Regions from separate parts of the Agrobacterium sp. 22-221-1 genome, predicted to be linked through region 2. Evidence: riboswitches for the same ligand, from Rfam matches in the RefSeq annotation. Region 2 holds a riboswitch; the other holds the start of a gene.

Region 1 (10,806 bases), on a different contig from region 2:
CTGCGCAAGGCGCTCAATTTTTCGCATATGCAGGATGTCATCCGCACCGTGCGCGGCGCCGGATATTCAATGGAAGCCTGAGAAAACCGAAACCGATGGTTTCACCTGGGATAAATTCCCCAAAAATCAGAAGGCCCGAGACCGGAACGGTGTCGGGCCTTTCGATTTTGAACCTTCCGCAAACGCGTATCCTTGTTCTTTTGAAGGTGACAGACGGTCTGCTGAAAGCCGGATTGCGCGGTGAAACCTGACAGGAGGAAGGGCGCGGCACGTCGCCGACAAATTCAGAACATTTGCCGCAAGGGCGCATCGCGGTTTTACATCCGGAGAATGCGCGAGAACAGGGATTGGGAGCGCCTCTTAGACAGCGTGCGCTCTATTCCGGAACCACCTTGCGTTTTGCCATAAAAAAACGGGCCCGAAGGCCCGTAGTTTTTGAGTGTCGAATGCGTGCCGCAACACTCAAGCCTTGCGACGCTCGCTTACCGGCTGGTAGGCAAGCTTTGCATGGAACTTGCAATAGGGCGAAGATTCCAGTGCTTCACAACCGCAGAAATGGAAATCATCCTTCAGCGGATCGCCGACCGGCCACTTGCAGGTGCGCTCCGTCAGTTCCGTCAGCGTCAGGCGGCGGGAAATCGGTGTAACGACATTTTTGGAGGGAACGTAATCGAGAACTTCGGCAGTCTCGATATCGATCTCCTCGTGCAGCGCCGTCGCCGCGCTCGAACGGTTCAAGGCGCGTGCAGGTGCTGCGCTGACGCGGGTCGCGAAATTCGTCGCGCGCGGGGCAGGGGCGGCGGTGCGCTTGGGCGCGGAACGCGCCGACGTAACCGGGCCGCCGGCCTTCACGCGTCCCGGCAGGTTGAGGCGATGGACCTTGCCGATGACGGCATTGCGGCTCACACCGCCCAGCTGTGCTGCTATCTGGCTGGCGCTAAGCCCCTCGGACCACAATTTCTTGAGTTTTTCGACCCGTTCGTCTGTCCAGTTCATGCCGCTTCTCCGCTTGTCGCGTATAATGTCGGCAGAATCCTTCTCCGCCTCGCGGGCGTGCCGCGAGCGTGGTTTCTGCCTGATTTTTGGTGACTAGTTCCGCCGCAATGCAGTCTAGTAATTAGCGATTAACCTAGTGCCACGCAGACTCCGTGGCAAGAGTCGTGGGAATCATCTCGAATCGATTTTCCGGTTTTCCCCAACTTGCTGGCGAGTTGAGTCTGAAAGGCAACACCTTGGGCCTCGTCTGCCGCCACCTACTAGGGCTTGAGAAGCCCGGGAAACGCGGACTTTTGTTGACATCGGCAGGCGAAGTGACAATAGTGCCCCTGCCGCCGCGAGGCGGCATTTTTGATTTTCAGGCAAGGGATAACCCCGGAAGCCTATTGACAACCGTCTGACAGCGCATCCGCGCAAGGAGTGATACAGCCATGGCCGAAGCCGCCGCGCCATTGTTCGATACGTTTGCAAGAGCCCCCCTGCGCTTCGAGCGAGGCGAGGGCGTCTGGCTGTTCACGGAAAACGGCGAACGATATCTGGATTTTGCGGCCGGCGTCGCGGTCAACTCGCTGGGCCACGCCCATCCGCACCTCGTGGAGGCGATCAAGACCCAGGCCGAGAAGGTCTGGCACGTCTCGAACCTTTATGAAGTACCGGGCCAGGAAAAGCTTGCAAAGCGCCTGACGGAAGCGACATTCGCAGACAAGGTCTTCTTCACCAATTCCGGGGCGGAAGCGCTGGAATGCGCGATCAAGACCGCCCGCCGTTATCATTATTCCAAGGGGCATCCGGAGAAATTCCGGATTGTCACTTTCGAAGGCGCCTTCCATGGCCGCACGCTGGCGACGATTGCCGCCGGCGGCCAGCAGAAATATCTCGAAGGTTTCGGCCCCAAGGTCGAAGGTTTCGACCAGGTGCCCTTCGGTGACGTCGATGCGCTGAAAGCCGCCATCACGGCCGAGACGGCCGCGCTTCTGATCGAGCCCATTCAGGGTGAGGGCGGCATTCGCGCACCAGCCAAGGAATTCCTGCAGCTGCTGCGGTCGCTCTGCGATGAGCATGGCATGCTACTGATTTTCGATGAGGTCCAGACCGGCGTTGGCCGTACGGGCAAGCTCTTTGCCTATGAGCAGACGGGCGTTGCACCGGATATCATGGCGGTTGCCAAGGGTATCGGCGGCGGTTTCCCGCTCGGTGCCTGCCTTGCGACGGCGGATGCCGCTTCCGGCATGACGGCGGGCGTGCATGGCACCACCTATGGCGGTAACCCGCTGGCCATGGCTGTTGGCAATGCCGTGCTCGATGTCGTCCTCTCCGAGGGCTTTCTGGAAAAGGTCCGTGATGTCGCGCTGGTCTTCCGCCAGGGCCTTGCTTCGCTGAAGGATCGTTATCCTGACGTTATCGAGGAAATTCGTGGCGAAGGCCTGCTTCTCGGCATCAAGGCCAAGGTTCCATCGGGCGAGCTGTTGCAGGCCATGCGCGCCGAGCATCTGCTGGGTGTGCCGGCGGGCGACAACGTCATCCGTCTTCTGCCGCCGCTCGTCACCACCGCGGAAGAGGCCCGCGAGGGTCTGTCACGCGTGGAAGCGGCCGCCGCTTCCCTGACAGCGAAACAGGCAAAAATCGCCTGAGGAAACAATAAAGGGCGGGCCTCTTCCCCGAGGCTCGCGAGCATGGGACAGTTTGAAATGGCTTCACCTAAACATTTTCTGGACCTGTCGGCCGTCAGCTCGCAGGACCTGCGGGCAATTCTCGACGATGCCCGCGCACGCAAGGCCGCCACCAAGGCCGGAACGGCGGAAAAGCCGCTTGCCGGCAAGATGCTGGCTATGATCTTCGAAAAGCCCTCCACCCGTACCCGCGTCTCCTTCGATGTCGGCATGCGCCAGCTCGGTGGCGAGACGCTTTTCCTCTCCGGTACGGAAATGCAGCTCGGCCGTGCCGAAACGATCGGCGATACGGCCAAGGTGCTGTCACGTTATGTCGACGCCATCATGATCCGCACGACGGATCATTCGCGCCTGCTGGAGCTTGCTGAACACGCGACCGTGCCGGTCATCAACGCCCTGACGGATGACACGCATCCCTGCCAGATCATGGCGGATATCATGACCTTCGAGGAACATCGCGGCCCGGTCAAAGGCAAGACCATTGCCTGGACGGGCGACGGCAATAACGTCCTGCATTCCTTCGTGGAGGGCTCAGCCCGTTTCGGTTACCGCATGACGATGGCCGTGCCGATGGGCTCCGAACCGCATGACAAGTTCCTGAACTGGGCGCGCAACAATGGCGGCGAGATCATGCTGTGCCACGACGCCGACAAGGCCGTTGCGGGTGCGGACTGCGTCGTCACCGATACCTGGGTGTCCATGAACCAGGAACACAAGGCGCGCGGCCACAACATCTTCCAGCCCTATCAGGTGAATGAAGCCCTGATGGCCAAGGCGGAAAAAGACGCGCTGTTCATGCATTGCCTGCCGGCGCATCGCGGTGAGGAAGTGACGGATGCCGTGATTGACGGTCCGCAATCCGTCGTCTTCGACGAGGCGGAAAACCGCCTCCACGCGCAGAAGTCCATCATCGCCTGGTGCATGGGCGTCATTTGATGAGCAATCGCCCGGCCTGACACGCGTCACGCCGGGTGCTTGAACTTGACCGCATAGATTACCATCTGTGGGACTTCGAAGAGGCTCGTCGGTTTTGCTGGCGGGCCATCATCACGATTTGCACGTTTTTCCCCGGAAGCGGTTTCTCTTCCCGGGTCTCTGTGCGACAAGCAAAAAAGCACATTTTAAAAGCCGGACTTTTGGACGGTAGCGGCGCCACGGCTGCGCCAGGGAGTATGACATGGCAGATGTAACGGTTGAACTGGACGATCTCGATTTTGCTGGCGACGACAAGGTTGTGCCCTTTCAGGTCGAAGGTCTGGATGTGCGCGGCCGCGCCGTGCAGGTGGGTCCGCTGCTGAATGCCATCCTCGAGCGGCATGACTATCCCCCGGCGGTCGCCCGCCTGCTGGCGGAAGCGACCGTTCTGACGGCGCTGATCGGCACGTCGCTCAAGTTTTCCGGCAAGCTGACTGTCCAGACCAAGGGTGACGGCCCGGTCGACCTGCTGGTTGCGGATTTCACCGCGCCGGAAAGCATGCGCGCCTATGCCCGTTTCGATGAGGAGCGGCTGGCGGAGGCGATTGCGGCCGGGGCGACGTCGCCGGAGCAATTGCTCGGCAACGGCATTCTGGCCTTCACGATCGATCAGGGGGCGGGCATGCAGCCTTATCAGGGTATCGTGCCGCTCGATGGCTCCTCGCTGGAAGACATTGCCGGGGTTTATTTCCGTCAGTCAGAACAGCTGCCCACCCGTGTGCGGCTGGGCGTTGCCGAGTTCTTCGACCGTGATGGCGAAGGCAAGCCGCGTCATGGCTGGCGTGCGGGCGGCGTTATCGCGCAGTTCCTGCCGCAGGCGCCTGAGCGGCTGCGCATGCGCGACCTGCATGGCGGCGATGGCGATGAGGGCGGTCACGAGGTGCAGGAAGACGATGCCTGGACCGAAGCGGTAACGCTGCTGAACACGGTGGATACCGACGAGCTGACCGATCCGCAGGTGCCGGTGGAACGCCTTCTCTTCCGGCTTTTCCATGAGAGCGGTGTGCGCATCTATGATCCGCAGGCGGTTTTCGACCGTTGCAGCTGCTCGCGGGACAAGATCAAGGGCGTGCTGTCCGGCTTCACCGCCGAGGAGATCGAGGCGAGCGAGGAAGACGGCGCCATTGCCGTGACCTGCGAGTTCTGCTCCACGACCTATCGCTACGATGTCAGCGAATTTGAGAATGCCTGAATGAAAGCCGCGTCCTGAAGGGCGCGGCTTTTTCATTGCCGGGTGAATGTCAGTTCAGGACCCGCATCAGGCCGGGTGAATCCAGCGAAAAGGCGGGTATGGTGACGTTGAACACCTCGCCATTTTCCGTTTCCATTTCATAATGGCCGAACATCAGGCCGGAAGGTGTATCCAGCGGGCAGCCGGAAGAATATTCGTAGCTGTCGCCCGGTTTCAGATGCGGCTTCTCACCCACGACGCCCGGCCCATAGACCTCATCCACCTGTCCGTTCTGATCGGTGATGTGCCAATAGCGATTGACGAGGGTAACCGGGATATCGGAATTGTTCGCGATCACGACTTTGTAGCCCCAGACGTAACGATCGTCATCCGGGTCGGATTGTTCCTCGAGATAATACGGATCGACCGTTACCTCGATATCCCTTGTCAGAGCACGATACATACGCGCCACACCTCGATATTATGCCTGCCGCCGCATCCTACACTATAGGCTCTGGCTATCGTCAAGAAAATGAATGACTTGACGGGCAGGAGGCGTCTCCTGTTGCGCTGTTTTCCACCGTTAGGGATAACGGTAAAGGTAAATATTGGTTGCCTGATGCGGTCTTTTTAGACCGTGCAGGCGAACCATGGCCCGACACGCGGTCAGGCCATGGCGATTTGCAGATTGAATTTTCAGGCCGAAACGGCCGCCAGACCCTTCGCCAGATCCTCCAGCAGATCGTCGGTATCCTCGATGCCGCAGGAAAGGCGCAGGGTGCCGCCGGAAATGCCGAGTTCGGCACGCGCCTCGTCGGTGAGGTTTTTGTGCGTCGTCGTGCCGGGGTGGGTGATGAGGCTCTTGGCGTCACCGAGATTGTTGGAAATCTTGACGATCTCAAGCGCGTTCTGCAGCTTGAAGGCCGCTTCCTTGCCGCCCTTCAGTTCGAAAGCCACAAGCGTCGAGCCGCCGGACATTTGCCGCGCGATGATATCGGCCTGCGGGTGATCGGCGCGGCCGGGATAGATGACCTTGGCGACCTTGCCGCTATCGGCGAGAAAATCGGCGATTTTGCCGGCATTGGCCGTCTGCTGTTTGACGCGCAGCGGCAGGGTCTCGATGCCCTTCAGAAGCGTCCAGGCATTGAAAGGCGACATGGCCGGGCCGGTATGGCGGAAATAATCCTGCAGCTCTTCCTCGATCCACTTCTTGTCGGAAAGGATCACGCCGCCAAGGCAGCGGCCCTGGCCGTCAATATGTTTGGTTGCCGAATAGACGACGATATGCGCGCCGAGTTCGAGCGGCTTCTGGAAAAGCGGTGTGGCGAAGACGTTGTCGACCACCACCTTCGCGCCGATCTGGTTGGCGAGCTTCGCCACGCCGGCAATATCGATGATTTCAAGCGTCGGATTGGTCGGGCTTTCGAGGAAGAACAGCTTGGTGTTCGGCTGGATCGCCTTTTCCCAGTTTCCGAGATCGCGTCCGTCGATCAGCGTGCATTCGATGCCGTATTTCGGCGCGAGCGTTTCGACCACCCAGCGGCAGGAGCCGAAGAGGGCGCGGGCCGCAACGATATGGTCGCCGGCGCGCAGCTGGCACATGATGGCGGCGGTGACGGCGGCCATGCCCGACGCAAGTGCGCGGGCGTCTTCAGCGCCTTCCAGCAGGCACATGCGCTTTTCGAACATGTCGTTGGTCGGGCTCGCATAGCGGGCGTAGATGAACCCATCCGTTTCACCCTTGAAGCGCGCTTCGGCGGCTTCGGAGTTTTCATAGACGAAACCCTGGGTCAGATAGATCGCTTCCGACGTTTCACCGTAAGGGGAGCGTAGCGTACCGCCGTGAACGAGCTGGGTTGCCGGGCGCCATTTATTGCTCATGTGATCACCTTCAAAACAAAAAAACCGGCCGCGAAAGCAGACCGGTTCCTAGCACCCGGTCTTTTTAGCCACTTGTTTAACGTGGCTGCAAGCCGACCGGCCAAATCACCACGGGATAAGCTTGCCATACTGCCGTTACCGGCTTGCGTCAATGCTTTCCTTTTGGTTTTGTCGCCGTAAAAAGGAATGATGACCATGACGAGAACCACGGGCATTTTGGCGGATGGCGCAATCAAGGCGCTGTTTGCGGGCGGCAAGCTGAAGAGCGAGGCCGATCTCGATGCTGATCAGGTGCAGCCCGCCAGCCTCGATCTCAGGCTCGGCTCGAAGGCCTATCGCGTGCGCGCCAGTTTCATGCCCGGCCCCGGAAACCGCGTCATCGACAAGCTCAATCGTCTCAGCCTGCACGAGATCGACCTCACCCAGGGCGCGGTGCTGGAAACCGGTTGTGTCTATATCGTTCCCTTGATGGAGAGCCTTGCGCTGCCGGCGGACATGTCGGCCTCGGCCAATCCGAAAAGCTCGACCGGCCGTCTCGATATCTTCACCCGCGTCATGACTGATAGCGCGCAGGAATTCGACAAGATACCGGCGGGTTATGCCGGCCCGCTCTATCTGGAAATCAGCCCGCGCACCTTCCCAATCGTGGTGCGACGCGGCTCGCGCCTGTCGCAGATCCGCTTCCGCATCGGCCATTCGCTGCTCAACGAAAGTGAACTGCTGAAGCTGCACGAGACGGAAACGCTGGTTGCCAGCGACACGCCCAACGTGACCGGCGGCGGCATCGCGCTCTCGATCGACCTCAAGGGTTTCGGTGAAAACGGGTTGATCGGTTATCGCGGCAAACATCACACGGCGGTGGTGGATGTCGACAAGAAAGCCCAGCATGACGTTCTCGATTTCTGGGAGCCGCTCTATGCCCGCGGCCGCGCCGAACTGATCCTCGACCCGGATGAATTCTATATTCTCGTCTCGCGCGAAGCAGTCCACGTTCCGCCGCTCTATGCGGCCGAAATGACACCCTTCGACCCGTTGGTGGGCGAATTCCGCGTGCACTACGCCGGCTTCTTCGATCCCGGCTTCGGCCATGCGCAGGCGGGCGGCACCGGCAGCCGCGCCGTGCTCGAAGTCCGCAGCCACGAGGTTCCCTTCATCCTCGAACACGGCCAGATCGTCGGCCGGCTGGTTTACGAGCACATGTTGCAAAAACCGGAAGGCCTCTATGGCACCGGCCTCGGCTCCAATTATCAGGCGCAGGGGCTGAAGCTCTCCAAGCATTTTCGCGCCGAATAACCAACCCGGCGGGTGCTTGACACCCGCTGCGAACTATCCGATGTCTTATGCGCGGCGCGGGTGTAGCTCAATGGTAGAGCAGCAGCTTCCCAAGCTGAATACGAGGGTTCGATTCCCTTCACCCGCTCCATTTTCCAGACATCTGACACTCTTCCTGTGCCGCGTTTAGCCGCCATCGTGTCGGTCGTTGCGCTAATATGCAATTTAGCTTGACTACGATTAAATTGCACGTAATAGTTGATGCAGTCGTAACATAGGGGAAGTGTTATGAGTCGCAAACTTCTTTCGGAATTTCTGGGAACCTTTTGGCTCGTGTTCGGAGGATGCGGCAGTGCGGTTTTTGCCGCCGGCTTTCCTGAACTCGGTATTGGCTTCCTTGGTGTCGCTTTTGCTTTTGGTCTGACGGTTCTGACCATGGCCTATGCGGTTGGCGGCATTTCGGGCGGTCATTTCAATCCGGCCGTTTCAGTCGGCCTCACCGTTGCCGGTAAATTCCCGGCAGCGAACCTCGTGCCCTACATTGTGGCGCAGGTTCTGGGGGCGATCGTCGCGGCTGCGGCGCTTTATGTCATCTTCACTGGCAAGGCGGGGGCTGAAATCGGCGGTTTTGCCGCCAATGGTTATGGTGAACATTCGCCGGGCGGATATTCTCTCGTATCGGCGCTGCTGATCGAAGTCATCCTGACGGCGTTTTTCCTGATCGTCATTCTGGGCTCAACGCATGGCAGGGTTCCTGCCGGCTTCGCGCCGATCGCCATCGGTCTTGCCCTTACCCTTATTCATCTGATTTCCATTCCGGTCACTAACACATCCGTCAATCCGGCCCGCTCCACGGGACAGGCATTGTTCGTTGGCGGATGGGCGCTGCAGCAGCTCTGGCTGTTCTGGCTCGCTCCGATCCTCGGCGGCGCCATTGGGGCCGTGATCTGGAAAATCTTCGGCGAGGAAGAGAAGGCCGGCCATGCCGGTTCGGTTCAACCTGCGCAGACATGAATAAGAGGCTTTGTTTCCTCGAATGGTCGGGGAAACGACTGAGGAGGATGACATGGATCTTGCTTCGATATTGGCCCAGATCGTCGGCGGTGCGGTAGGCGGCACGGCAGGCGGAAAGATAGTGAAGGACTCCGATCTTGGTTCGCTTGGCAATCTGATTGCCGGCGCCATCGGCGGTCTCGGCGGCGGAACCGTGCTTGGTTCGCTGCTCGGCGCAGCGGGAGATGCGGCAGCCGGCGGCGTGGATATCGGCGCTCTCGCCGGCCAGCTCGTTGGCGGCGGTGTCGGCGGTCTGATCGTGCAGATCATCGTCGGCCTGATCAAGAACAAGCTCGTTACCAAGTAGAGCGGTTCGGTCGCCTTCAGGATGAAATGACGGACCTTGCCGAAGGAGGAGCTTCGTTCGGCAAGGCACTGGTTCCTGTTATCGATGACGGCGGTAGTGGAAAGTGTGAAGTGGCTTTGCTGGCAGCAGCAATGTGAGTGAAGCCATGAGCCGCTGCCGCGGCTGGTCGAAAGAAGTATCAGGACTGTTTTGGCTCTGCCGAAGATGCCGGATCATGAGGTATTTTTGGCGACCGGCGCGTGTGGTGTCTTGTTCCATGCGAAGGGTTTGGTTTTGAGTTCCACCACGGCCCGCCAGGCCGCGATGGACAGCATCAGCCAATATGCGGGCATTGCCAGCCACCGCCTTCCGACACGCCTTCTTTCATAGGCAATCATTCTGCTGCGGCCCATCAGCACGAAGATCGTGTAGCTTCCGACGATATTCAGCACATCGATAAAAAACAGAAGACCCTGCCAGGTGAGTAGCAGGTCAGCACCATTTTCCCGGAGGGCGATGGTCATGAATGCCATGGAAACGAAGAGCAGGGGGTGCGCCAGCGACGACAGAAGCATGCCGCCGATCAGCAGTTGAAAGACCACATAGGCAAACCATCCCATGTCGCGCGCGGTCGCAAAGGGCGCACGGGTCATCACCAGCCAGCTTTGCAGCCAGCCCTTGTACCAGCGTGTTCGCTGGTTCAGCCACACGGATAGCAAGGTCGGCGCATCCTCCAGCGTTTGTCGCCGGATGACGCCGCAACGATAACCCAGCCGATGCAGCCGGAGGCCGAGATCGGCATCCTCAGTTACATTATAGGGGTCCCAGGCGCCGGCCTTCCGCAGCACGGCGGTCCGGAAATGATTGGAGGTGCCGCCAAGCGGCAACGGTAAGCCGTGTGCGGCAAGGGCAGGTAACATGCAGCGGAAGAGACCGGAATATTCCAATGCGAAACAGGCGCTGAGCCAGGAAGAAGAGGCATTGCTGATGATAAGCGGCGCCTGCAGGCAGGCCACCTCGTCCGGCTCGTTGCGGAAGGTGGCATAGGCTTCGCGCAATTGCTGCGGATGGGGCCGGTCCTCGGCATCATAGACCACAACGAATGCGCCACGCGCGCCGGAAAGCGCGTAAGTGAGGGCTTTGGGTTTGGTGCGCGGCAGGGAAGGCGGCACCCTGACGACCTCCATATGCGGGCCGGGATTCATCCGCTGGATCGCCTCGATCGTCACGCCGTCGTCCGCCTCGCAGACAAGCTTGATGTCCAGCCGGGATTTGGGCCAGTCCAGACGTTCCAATGCGCCGATGAGCTGCCCGACGACGGCCTCTTCCCGGTAAAGCGCCACCAGAACAGTATAGACAGGCAATTCGTTTTCCTGCCGAAGAGGCAAGGTGGCGTCCTTTTCCATGGGGAGATGGAAGAGCGCAAACAGCCTGAAAAGCAGGGTCAAAAGGTAAAACATCGTCAGGGTGACATGCAGATACGTAAATGCCGCTTCCGTGTA
Region 2 (10,806 bases):
GGTGCTGATCGGCGGCAAGGTCGATCCGGCCGTAGGTGCTGCGATTGACGCCATGGCGCTTCGGCAGCTCGAACTGATGCGGCCCGATCTCTGCATTCTCGGTGTTTGCGGCGTTGCGGCCGAGATGGGTCTGTCGGCGGATGTTTTCGAGGATGCGGTGTTCAAGCGGCTTGCCTGCAGCGCCAGCCAGCGGATTGTCGCCGCCATCACCACGGAAAAGCTCGGCCACAGGGCAGCTTTCCATGTGCATGATTTTTCTCCACCTCTCTCCCTCGTGCTGGAGCAGGATGCCGACCGCGCATTCGTCGAGGCGCTGTCGGCAAAGGGCGTACAGATTTATTGCGGCGATGATGACGTCGCTCAGTTTTCTCATGGTCAAGTCTGAAGGATATTGCCGATGAATGGCCCCACGACATTTTCGCCGACAGGCATACGCTCGTCCTATCTGACGCGGCACAGGCTGGGCGTTTCCCTGCTGTTCTTGATGAACGGTTTCATGATGGGGTCATGGGCGCCCAAGATTCCGGAATTTGCGGCGCGCCTGTCCCTCAGTGAGAGCGCGCTCGGCCTGATCATTCTGGTCTTCGGTATCGGTTCGCTGGTTTTCATGCCGATTGCCGGTTCGCAGATCGCCCGTTTCGGCTCACGTACGGTGAGCCTCGTCACTGCGGCGATCTTTTTGCCGACTCTGCTTTTCATTTCCTGGGCGGGCACGGTATGGGCCGGGGTGATTGCGGTGTTTCTGTTCGGCGGGCTGACGGGGGCGATGGATGTCGCCATGAACGCCAATGCGGTAGCAGTGGAACGGGATATGCGCCGCGCCATCATGTCGTCGTGCCACGCCTTCTGGAGCCTTGGCGGCCTGATCGGCGCCGGTCTTGGCGGTTATCTCATCACGGCCATCGGTGTGCAGGGGCACGCCATTGCGCTGACGGTCATTGCACTCGTGCTGCTGGTCATCGCGTGGCCGCGCGTCCTTGCGGATCGTCCGCATCCGGAGGAGGAACGCCCGAAAGGCGGCCTGCCGCTGACGCCGCTGCCGTGGATCATCGGCCTGATGGCGCTGTTCTCGATGATTCCTGAAGGCGCTATCCTTGACTGGGGCGCGCTTTATCTGCGCAATGAACTCGGTGCTTCGGTATCGCAGTCCGGTTTCGCCTTCGCGGCCTTCTCCATGACCATGGCGGCCATGCGTTTTGCCGGCGATCTGGTGCGTGACCGCTTCGGCGCCGTGACGACCCTGCGCTTTTGTTCGGCCATGTCGATTATCGGTCTTATGATTGCTGGTCTTGCGGGAAATTCCACTATCGCGATCATCGGCTTCGCGATTGCCGGCATCGGCATTTCCAACATGGTGCCCATTGCCTTTTCCGCCGCCGGCAACATGCCGGGACTGGCGCCCGGCATTGGTCTCTCGGTGGTCACCACCATGGGCTATTCCGGTATTCTGGTGGCGCCATCGGCCATCGGCTTTATTGCCGAGCATACCGGTCTTGCCAGCGTCTTCATCGCCCTGCCGCTCTTGCATGTGGTGGTTCTGCTGCTTTCACGGCTCGCCCGCCATGCGGATGGTGCGGGCAAGGAATAGGCGTCTCGAATTTTGCCATGATTGCGGTAAAGTAGAAGCTCTCATGCGTTGGGTGTTGACAAGCAGGCTTGCCTGTTTCACCTCAATTGCCAGACCTTGCCGCAAGCTCCAGAGACCGCCATGACGTCACATGCCGATTACGATCCCAAGCCCCGCCGCGCATCCGTCGCCGTAGACGTGGGCGGTGTCATCGTCGGTGGCGGCGCGCCCGTCGTCGTGCAGTCGATGACCAACACCGATACGGCGGACATCGACGCCACCGTGCAGCAGGTGGCGGCGCTCTTCCGGGCCGGTTCGGAAATCGTGCGCATCACCGTCGACCGCGACGAGAGCGCGGCCGCCGTGCCGAAAATCCGCGAGCGGTTGCTGCGTCTTGGGCTTGATGTGCCGCTTGTCGGCGATTTTCATTATATCGGCCACAAGCTTCTGGCCGATCATCCGGCCTGCGCCGAAGCTCTGGCGAAATACCGCATCAATCCGGGCAATGTCGGCTTCAAGGACAAGAAGGACAAGCAGTTCGGCGAGATCGTCGAAATGGCGATCCGCTACGACAAGCCGGTCCGAATCGGCGTCAACTGGGGGTCGCTCGATCAGGAACTTCTGACGACGCTGATGGACAAGAACAAGGAGCAGGGTTTCCCTCTCTCCGCCCGTCAGGTCACGCGTGAGGCCATCGTTCAGTCGGCGCTGATTTCCGCCGAGCTTGCCGAAGAAATCGGCCTGCCGCGCAACCGCATCATCCTGTCGGCCAAGGTCAGCCAGGTGCAGGACCTGATCGCCGTTTATTCCATGCTGTCGGAACGCTCCGATCACGCCCTGCATCTCGGCCTCACCGAAGCGGGCATGGGCTCCAAGGGCATCGTCGCCTCGTCCGCCGCCATGGGTTATGTGCTGCAGCACGGCATCGGCGATACGATCCGCGTCTCGCTGACGCCTGAGCCGAATGGCGACCGCACCCGCGAAGTGCAGGTGGCGCAGGAATTGCTGCAGGTCATGGGTTTCCGTCAGTTCATTCCGGTCGTTGCGGCATGTCCCGGCTGCGGGCGCACCACGTCCACCGTTTTTCAGGAACTTGCCCAGAACATCCAGAACGATATTCGCAAGAACATGCCGATCTGGCGTGAGAAATATCCGGGTGTCGAGGCCCTCAATGTCGCCGTCATGGGCTGCATTGTTAATGGCCCCGGTGAAAGCAAACATGCCGATATCGGCATTTCCCTGCCCGGAACCGGTGAAAGCCCGGCAGCGCCCGTCTTTATTGATGGCGAAAAGGCGCTGACCCTGCGTGGTCCCAATATCGCCGCTGATTTTGAAGCGCTTGTGATCGATTACATCGAAAAGCGTTTTGGCCGGAAAGATGCGGCGGAGTAAAGAGTACCGTGAAAAGGCCGGAATTCTACTGTCATACCTCCTGAACCTCTCGGAGCATCAAAACACATGATCAAAAAAATCGCGATCGTCGCCCTTTGCGGGACCTATCTTTCCGCCTGCACCACCACCGATCCCTATACGGGTGAGCAGAAGATGTCGAACACGGCCGGCGGCGCCGGCATCGGCGCCGTGGTCGGTGCTCTGGGCGGTCTGGCTGTCGGCGGTTCGCCGACCGGTCGCCGCAATGCCGCGCTTATCGGTGCGGGCATCGGTGCGCTCGCTGGCGGCGCCATCGGCAATTACATGGATGGCCAGGAAGCCGAGCTTCGCGCCCAGCTTCAGGGAACCGGCGTTTCGGTTACCCGCCGTGGCGACAGCATCGTTCTCAACATGCCGTCGAACATCACCTTCGCGACGGACCAGGATCAGGTCATCCCGCCATTCTATCAGACGCTCGATTCCGTCGCCATCGTGCTGAACAAGTTCAACCGCACGCTCATCGACATCAACGGCCATACCGATTCCACCGGCAGCGCCGGTTACAATCAGGGCCTTTCGGAGCGTCGTGCCGCATCGGTCGCCAATTATCTCGGCGCGCGCGGCGTTGACCAGCGCCGTATTTCGACGCTCGGCTTCGGCCCGTCGCAGCCGATCGCTTCGAATGCAACGCCGGATGGCCGCGCCCAGAACCGTCGCGTCGAAGTGCTGATTTCGCCGCTCAAGGGCTGATTGGGTAATGAAAAGCTGAGTGGAAGCCGCTCAGCTCTTTCGTTCAGCGATGAATCTGGCGGCCGCGATGAGAATCGCGGCCTTTTCTCCATAAGGGGCCAGCAGTTCGCTGGCTTCCGCCACTTGCTCCCGCAGCTGGTTGCGTGCCCAGTCCTCGCCGCGCAGCGCCACAAGCGTTCCCTTGCCGCGCGCGGCGTCCTTGCCGGTTGCCTTGCCCATGGTGGCGGCATCGGCCGTCAAATCCAGAAGGTCGTCGGCAAGCTGGAAGGCGAGGCCGATCTTTTCGCCGAAGAGACGCAGCCTTTGCCTTTCGGAAATATCGCTGCCGGCGATGATTGCGCCTGCTTCGCAGGCAAAACGCAGCAGTGCACCGGTTTTCATAGCCTGCAATGTAATGACACCGGCTTCATCGGGTGCTTTTTTCTCCGCAGCGAGATCGAGGGCCTGGCCGCCGGCCATGCCGCCGATGCCCGCCGCGCGGGCAAGCGAGAGTACGAGCGCGGCCTTGCGCTCGGCCGCAAGCGGATTTTCGTCCGAGGCGATGATATCGAAGGCAAGCGTCAGCAGGCTGTCGCCGGCGAGAATAGCGGTCGCCTCATCGAATTTGCGATGCACGGTCGGCTGGCCGCGGCGCAGGTCGTCATCGTCCATGGCCGGCAGATCGTCATGAACAAGCGAATAACAATGGAGGCATTCCAGTGCCGCGCCGACATGAAGGGCGGCTTCGGCATTCCCGCCCGCAAGGGCGGCACTTTCGATGACGAGGAAGGGCCGCAGGCGTTTACCGCCGTTCAACACGCCATGGCGCATGGCGTCGAGCAGATTTTGTGGGCGCGTGATCTCATCCGCGCGGGCTTCGCCGGAAAGCAGGCGGCCAAGCAGGGCTTCGGTTTTTGTCGCGTTTTCGCGCAGCTTCGTTTCGAAATTTGTCATCGCAGCGTCCATGCCGCGCTCTTTGGCATGCCGCGCGAATGCAGGCAAACCTTTTCGTGATTCCAGAGGTGCAACTATTTGAGCGGACTCGCCTTGAAGGCGGCAATGGACTATGAAAGGCTTCAATTGGTGCGGGGCTTTGACGAATATTGAGCAGTACGCCTGAAAGCGACGCAGATTACGCCGTGCTGGCGGAAGACCGGAGCAGTCCGAAGGTGGATTTTCGCACGTTGGCAAAGCGCATCTTCATGACCTTGCTGGCATTGCTGATCCTGCCCTATCTGCTGATCCCGGTTTATGCGCTGCCGTTTATCCGGCCGGTCTCGACGCTGATGCTCGCCGATCTGGCGACCCTGCAGGGATATGACCGGCGCTGGGTGCCGCTTGAGGATATTTCGCCGCGCCTTGTGCAATCCGTGATGATGTCCGAGGATGGGCAATTCTGTTTCCATGGCGGCGTGGACTGGAACCAGATGCAATCCGTGGTCAGCAATGCGCTCGATGGGGCTTCCACCCGCGGTGCAAGCACCATTCCGATGCAGACGGCCAAGAACCTGTTTTTGTGGAATGGCCGTTCTTTCCTGCGCAAGGGATTGGAACTGCCGCTGGCGATCGCGGCTGATTTCGTCTGGTCGAAAAAACGGATGATGGAGATTTATCTCAACGTTGCCGAATGGGGACCGGGCATTTATGGAATCGAGGCTGCCGCCCAGTACCATTTCAAGGTGCCGGCCGCGAAACTCAGCTCCCGTCAGGCGGCGCTGCTGGCTGTGTCATTACCCAATCCAATCGACCGCGTCGCCAGCAAGCCGGGACGCGGGCTGCAACGGCTCGCCGGCCTTATCGAACGGCGCGCCCGCGCCTCCGGCGGCTATGTCGGCTGCGTGCTGGATTGACCCCGGCGCGCCGCGTCAGCCTTTCTTGAAAATATAGTCTGTTTCCTGTCGCAGCGTTTCACCCGGCCGCAGGATGGCGTGCGGGAAATCCGGGTGATTGACGGCGTCCGGCCAAATCTGCGTTTCCAGGCAGAAACCGGCAAAGGGGCCGTAGTGACGGCCATCGAGGCCGGGAACCGGAACGTCCAGTTTGAAGGCCGAATAAAACTGCACACCGGGTTCGGTGGTGTGAACCTCAAGGGCGATATCGGAGGCCGGTGAATAGGCGCGGGCAACCTTGCGCTTGGCGCGGCGCTCGGGCGAGAGGCAGAAATTATGGTCGTAGAGAACCTGCTCGCCATTCTCCTTGCGCCGCATCGGTGTCGGGTGGCGCAGGTCGAAGACGGTACCTTCGACGGAGCGGATTTCTCCCGTCGGTATCTGCTTGTCATTGGTGGGCAGGTAAAAATCAGCCGCGATGCTGATCTCATGCCCAAGTGCGGTGTCTGCGCCATCGAGATTGAAATAGGAATGCTGGCAGACATTGGCGATGGTCGGCTTGTCGGTCACCGTTTCATAGACCACCGAAAGCACGCCGCCGTCGAGGATCGTATAGGTGGCCGTGACCGTGCAATTACCGGGATAACCGGCGCGGCCATCGGGATCGATGATCTGTAGAACCGCATGGCTTTCGCCATGTTCCATCAGCATCCAGTTGCGTTTGCCCATGCCGTCGCTGCCGCCATGCAGGTGGGTTACGCCTTTTTCGTTGAGCTCCAGCTGGTATTCGTGCCCGTCGATCGAGAACCGACCGTCGCCGATGCGGTTGGCGTTGCGGCCGGGGGTGGCGCCGAAATAGGAGGAATATTTGTAGTCCTCGAATTTATCGAAGCCGAGAACGAGCGGCGGCTGGTGGCCTTCAAGGCGCAGATCCTGAATGACCGCGCCCCAGGTAATGACCTTGGCCGTCAGCCCGCCTTTCGAGATGGTGACGCGTTCGACTTTTTCGCCGGTCGCCGTGAAACCGAAATTCTCCCGCGCCGCCGCGTCGCTCATCTCGTCATTCTCCCTGATGTTGCGAATTGCCGGGCGGACGTTGCGTCATTTTCCGGCAATTCGCAATCCCGCAATTCAAAGCATGTCTCCCAAAAGTGTGCCGCGGTTTTGGGAAAAAGACATGCTTAAAACAGAACGAAAGCGCGTCGCATGCGTTCGATAAAACGCGACGCGCTTTACGCGGCCAGTTGCCCGATGGCTTCGAGATCATAGGGCGTCGTCTGGTATATCTCGTTGATCCAGTTGCCGAAAAACAGATGGGCATGGCTGCGCCAGCGGTTGAGCGGGGCAAGCTCCGGGTCGTTGTGCGGAAAATAATCATGCGGCAGCTTGATGGGCACGCCGGCATTCGCGTCACGGAAATATTCGTCCGAAAGCGATGTCGAATCATATTCGACATGGTTGAACATATAGAGCCGGTTGCCCTCTTTCTCATGCACCAAACAAACGCCCATTTCCTCGGATTCCATCAGGATTTCGAGTTTCGGATGTTTTTCGATATCGGCGCGGCGTACTTCCGTCCAGCGCGAGACCGGGACCTGGAAATCATCCGAAAATCCGTTCAGATAGATCGATGAGGGGCAGAGATTGCGGTGACGGTAGACCCCGAAAGCCTTTTCCTTCAGCTCGTGTTTCGGCACGCCGTGGAAATGATAGATGGCGGCCATCGCGCCCCAGCAGACATTCAGCGTCGAATGAACGTTGGTCTGCGTCCATTCGAAAATTTGTCGCATTTCGTTCCAGTAGGTCACGTCTTCATAGGCCAGCGTCTCCACGGGGGCGCCGGTAATGATGAAACCGTCAAACTTGCGGTGGCGCACTTCTTCCCACGTCTCGTAAAAGGACAGAAGATGTTCTTCCGGCGTGTTCTTGGCGCGATGGCCGCCGATCCGCACCAGCGACAGCTCCACCTGCAGCGGCGAGGCGCCGACGAGGCGCGCCATCTGGATTTCCGTCTTGATCTTGTTCGGCATGAGGTTGAGAAGCCCGATCTGGAGCGGGCGGATATCCTGCCGGATGGCCGCCGTTTCGGTCATGACCCGCACGCCCTCATGAACGAGGGTCTCAAAAGCGGGAAGCGTATCGGGAATCTTGATCGGCATGTCGAACTCTCTTTTCCGGATCACGTAAAGAACGTTGCGAAAACAAAAAAACCGGCAGCGAAATCGCGACCGGTCCCAGGAAATTGCCTTTTTCCTCGACCCTTTAGCGACTTCTTTAAAGTGGCTGCAAGCCGGTCGGCAAATCACCACTGAGGCGTTTCATAATCCCGAAGCCGGCGAAAATCAATATAGGCCGATTTCATCGGGTTTCCGCTTTCCATTTTTGGCGGAGGTGCGATAAGGCAGGGCATGGATAAAGAGCGCTTCACCATTCTGCTTGGCGGCGATGTTACGGTGACCGATCGTTTGCAAGAGGCGGTCGCGGATAGCCGTGTGATTGCGGCCGACGGCGGCATGCGCCATGCCGGGCCGCTTGGCCTTGCGCCGGAGTTGTGGGTCGGGGATTTCGATTCCGCCAGCAAAGAGTTGCTGGAGGCCTGGCCCGATGTAGCGCGGCAGCCATACCCGGCCGCAAAGGCGGTGACGGATGGCGAGATCGCGGTATCGGAAGCTCTCTCCCGTGGAGCGCATTCGCTGGTGCTTGTCGGTGCGCTTGGAGGCGCGAGAAGCGACCATGCGCTTCAGCACCTCCTTTACGCGGTGGCGCTCGCCGAACGTGGTATCGATGTTACGCTGACCTCCGGTGAAGAAGAGGCGCGGCCGCTGCTTGCCGGTTCGCTGGATATCGATCTGCCGCCCGCCTCGCTGTTTTCGGTCGCCGGATTTACCGCCCTTGAGGGGCTCGATATCGGCAATGTGCGTTATCCGCTGAAGGATTTCGCGCTTGCTTTCGGTTCGTCCCGCACTATTTCCAATGTCGCGAATGGCGGCCCCGTGCATTTCTCGCTGAAAAGCGGAAAAGCCATCGTGCTCGCCCGCCCTTATGATCTGACCGGAGCCTGACGCCTTGGCACCCCCTATTTTGAAACTCGATGACATCAAGCTGACCTTCGGCGTGACCCCGCTGCTCGATGGCGCCAATCTCCAGGTGGAACCGGGCGACCGCATCTGCCTTGTTGGGCGCAACGGTTCCGGCAAGTCCACCCTGATGAAGATCGCCGCGGGTCTGGTCGAGGCGCAGTCGGGCGAGGTTTTCCGGCATCCGGCCGCCACCATCCGCTATCTGGAGCAGGCTCCGGATTTTGCCGGTTACGACACGGTTCAGGCCTATGCCGAAGCCGGGCTCGGCCCCGGTGACGATCCCTATCGCGTCACCTATCTTCTTGAGCATCTCGGTCTCACCGGGCAGGAACATCCGGCGAGCCTTTCCGGCGGTGAAGCGCGACGTGCGGCTCTTGCCCGCGTCATGGCGCCGGAACCCGATATCCTGATGCTGGACGAACCGACCAACCATCTCGATTTGCCCACCATCGAATGGCTTGAAAGCGAGCTGCAGCAGACGCGCAGCGCGCTGGTGCTGATTTCGCATGACCGGCGTTTTCTCGAAAAGGTCTCGACCTCGACCGTCTGGCTGGATCGTGGCCAGTCGCGCCGTCTCAATCGCGGTTTTGCTCATTTCGAGGAATGGCGCGACAAGGTGCTGGAAGAGGAAGAGCTGGAACAGCACAAGCTCGGCAAGGCCATCGAGCGTGAAGAACACTGGATGCGTTATGGCGTGACCGCAAGGCGCAAGCGCAACATGCGCCGCGTCGGCGAGCTTCAGGCCATGCGTGCGGAATATCGCGGCCATAAGGGGCCGCAGGGCACGGTGCAAGCGACCGTTACCGAAGGGCGTGAATCCGGCAAGCTCGTCATCGAAGCCGAGGCCATCACCAAGGCTTATGGCGAGCGCGTGATCGTCGCACCGTTTTCGCTGCGCGTCCATCGCGGCGATTGCATCGGTTTCGTCGGCCCGAATGGCGCCGGTAAAACCACGCTTCTGAAGATGCTCACCGGCCAGATGGAGCCCGATAGCGGCACGGTGAAGCTCGGCACCAATCTGGAAATCGCGACGCTCGACCAGAAACGCGAGGATCTCAATCCCAACGATACGCTCGCGCATTATCTGACCGATGGTCGTGGTGAAAATCTGCTGGTCAACGGCGAATTGAAGCATGTGACGGGCTATATGAAAGACTTTCTGTTCCAGCCGGAACAGGCCCGCACACCGATCCGCAACCTTTCCGGGGGCGAGCGCGCGCGCCTTATTCTGGCGCGCATTCTGGCGCGGCCGACCAATCTTCTGATCCTCGACGAGCCGACCAACGATCTCGATATCGAAACGCTCGATCTGTTGCAGGAAATCGTTGCTGGCTTTTCCGGCACCGTTATCCTCGTCAGCCACGACCGCGATTTCCTCGACCGCACCGTCACCTCCACCATCGCGCCCGTCAATCCGGATGAGCCGGACGGACGATGGATCGAATATGCCGGCGGCTATTCGGACATGATGGCGCAGCGCAAGGGCGCGGCGGAAGAAAAACGCAAGGCTGAGAAACAGGAAAAGGCGAAGGCCGCACCTTCCGCCTCCGCATCGCAGGATCCTTCAAAGGCCAAGGGCAAGCTTTCCTTCAAGCAGAAATTCGCGCTCGAAAATCTTCCGAAGGAGATGGAAAAGGCGCAAGGCGAAATCGCAAAACGCGAGCAGCGCATGGCCGATCCGGAGCTTTTCACAAAGGACCCGGCGGCCTTCAACACGCTGGCGCAGGAAATGTCGAAGCTGCGCGACAAGCTGGAGGCCATGGAAGAAGAATGGCTGGAACTGGAGATGCTGCGCGAGGAACTGGAGGGCTGAAGGCAATCAGTTCCCCGTTTGACCGGTCCTCCTCCCGCCTTTGATAGAAAAGCAGAATTGCCGTTCTATGCCGGCGTTCGTTTGGAGGAGTTGTGAAAATGCGCATGATTTTCGTCAATCTGCCGGTCAAGAATATCGAGACATCAAGAAACTTCTTCACCGCTCTCGGTTTCAGCTTCAACCCGGAATATTCGGATGACCGCACGCTCTGCATGATCGTGGAAGAGAATATCTTCGTGATGCTTCTCCAGGAGGGACGTTTCCGCGATTTCATCAACGGCGACATTGCCGACGCGACGCGAACCACCGAGGTTCTGACCTGTCTTTCCGCCGGAAGCAGGGAGGAAATCGACCGGATGATCGCGACGGCGCTCGCCTCCGGCGGCAGCGGCTGGAAGCCCGTTCAGGACCATGGCT

What was found. Region 2 has a riboswitch for S-adenosylmethionine ahead of metA (homoserine O-acetyltransferase MetA). Riboswitches for the same ligand answer to the same signal wherever they lie in the genome.
Region 1: it holds a riboswitch for S-adenosylmethionine, as region 2 does, so the genes downstream of both, ACQZ5N_RS24850 (O-succinylhomoserine sulfhydrylase) here and metA (homoserine O-acetyltransferase MetA) in region 2, are expected to answer to the same signal.

What each region holds. Positions count from the first base shown of each region.
Region 1 is NZ_JBNWCL010000026.1:39,669-50,474, forward strand. It holds gene phoB (phosphate regulon transcriptional regulator PhoB) at 1-81, shown strand, start outside; gene ACQZ5N_RS24825 (GcrA family cell cycle regulator) at 463-996, opposite strand; gene ACQZ5N_RS24830 (acetylornithine transaminase) at 1,428-2,627, shown strand; gene argF (ornithine carbamoyltransferase) at 2,685-3,602, shown strand; gene ACQZ5N_RS24840 (Hsp33 family molecular chaperone) at 3,844-4,833, shown strand; gene apaG (Co2+/Mg2+ efflux protein ApaG) at 4,883-5,275, opposite strand; gene ACQZ5N_RS24850 (O-succinylhomoserine sulfhydrylase) at 5,509-6,693, opposite strand; SAM riboswitch at 6,737-6,815, opposite strand; gene ACQZ5N_RS24855 (2'-deoxycytidine 5'-triphosphate deaminase) at 6,889-7,986, shown strand; tRNA gene ACQZ5N_RS24860 (tRNA-Gly) at 8,043-8,116, shown strand; gene aqpZ (aquaporin Z) at 8,254-8,979, shown strand; gene ACQZ5N_RS24870 (hypothetical protein) at 9,032-9,325, shown strand; gene ACQZ5N_RS24875 (glycosyltransferase family 2 protein) at 9,538-10,806, opposite strand, start outside.
Region 2 is NZ_JBNWCL010000004.1:168,630-179,435, reverse strand. It holds gene ACQZ5N_RS08280 (DeoR/GlpR family DNA-binding transcription regulator) at 1-385, shown strand, start outside; gene ACQZ5N_RS08275 (MFS transporter) at 398-1,588, shown strand; gene ispG (flavodoxin-dependent (E)-4-hydroxy-3-methylbut-2-enyl-diphosphate synthase) at 1,709-2,959, shown strand; gene ACQZ5N_RS08265 (OmpA family protein) at 3,026-3,688, shown strand; gene ACQZ5N_RS08260 (polyprenyl synthetase family protein) at 3,719-4,633, opposite strand; gene mtgA (monofunctional biosynthetic peptidoglycan transglycosylase) at 4,771-5,517, shown strand; gene ACQZ5N_RS08250 (aldose epimerase family protein) at 5,533-6,552, opposite strand; gene metA (homoserine O-acetyltransferase MetA) at 6,729-7,655, opposite strand; SAM riboswitch at 7,739-7,815, opposite strand; gene ACQZ5N_RS08240 (thiamine diphosphokinase) at 7,905-8,558, shown strand; gene ACQZ5N_RS08235 (ABC-F family ATP-binding cassette domain-containing protein) at 8,563-10,389, shown strand; gene ACQZ5N_RS08230 (VOC family protein) at 10,488-10,806, shown strand, end outside.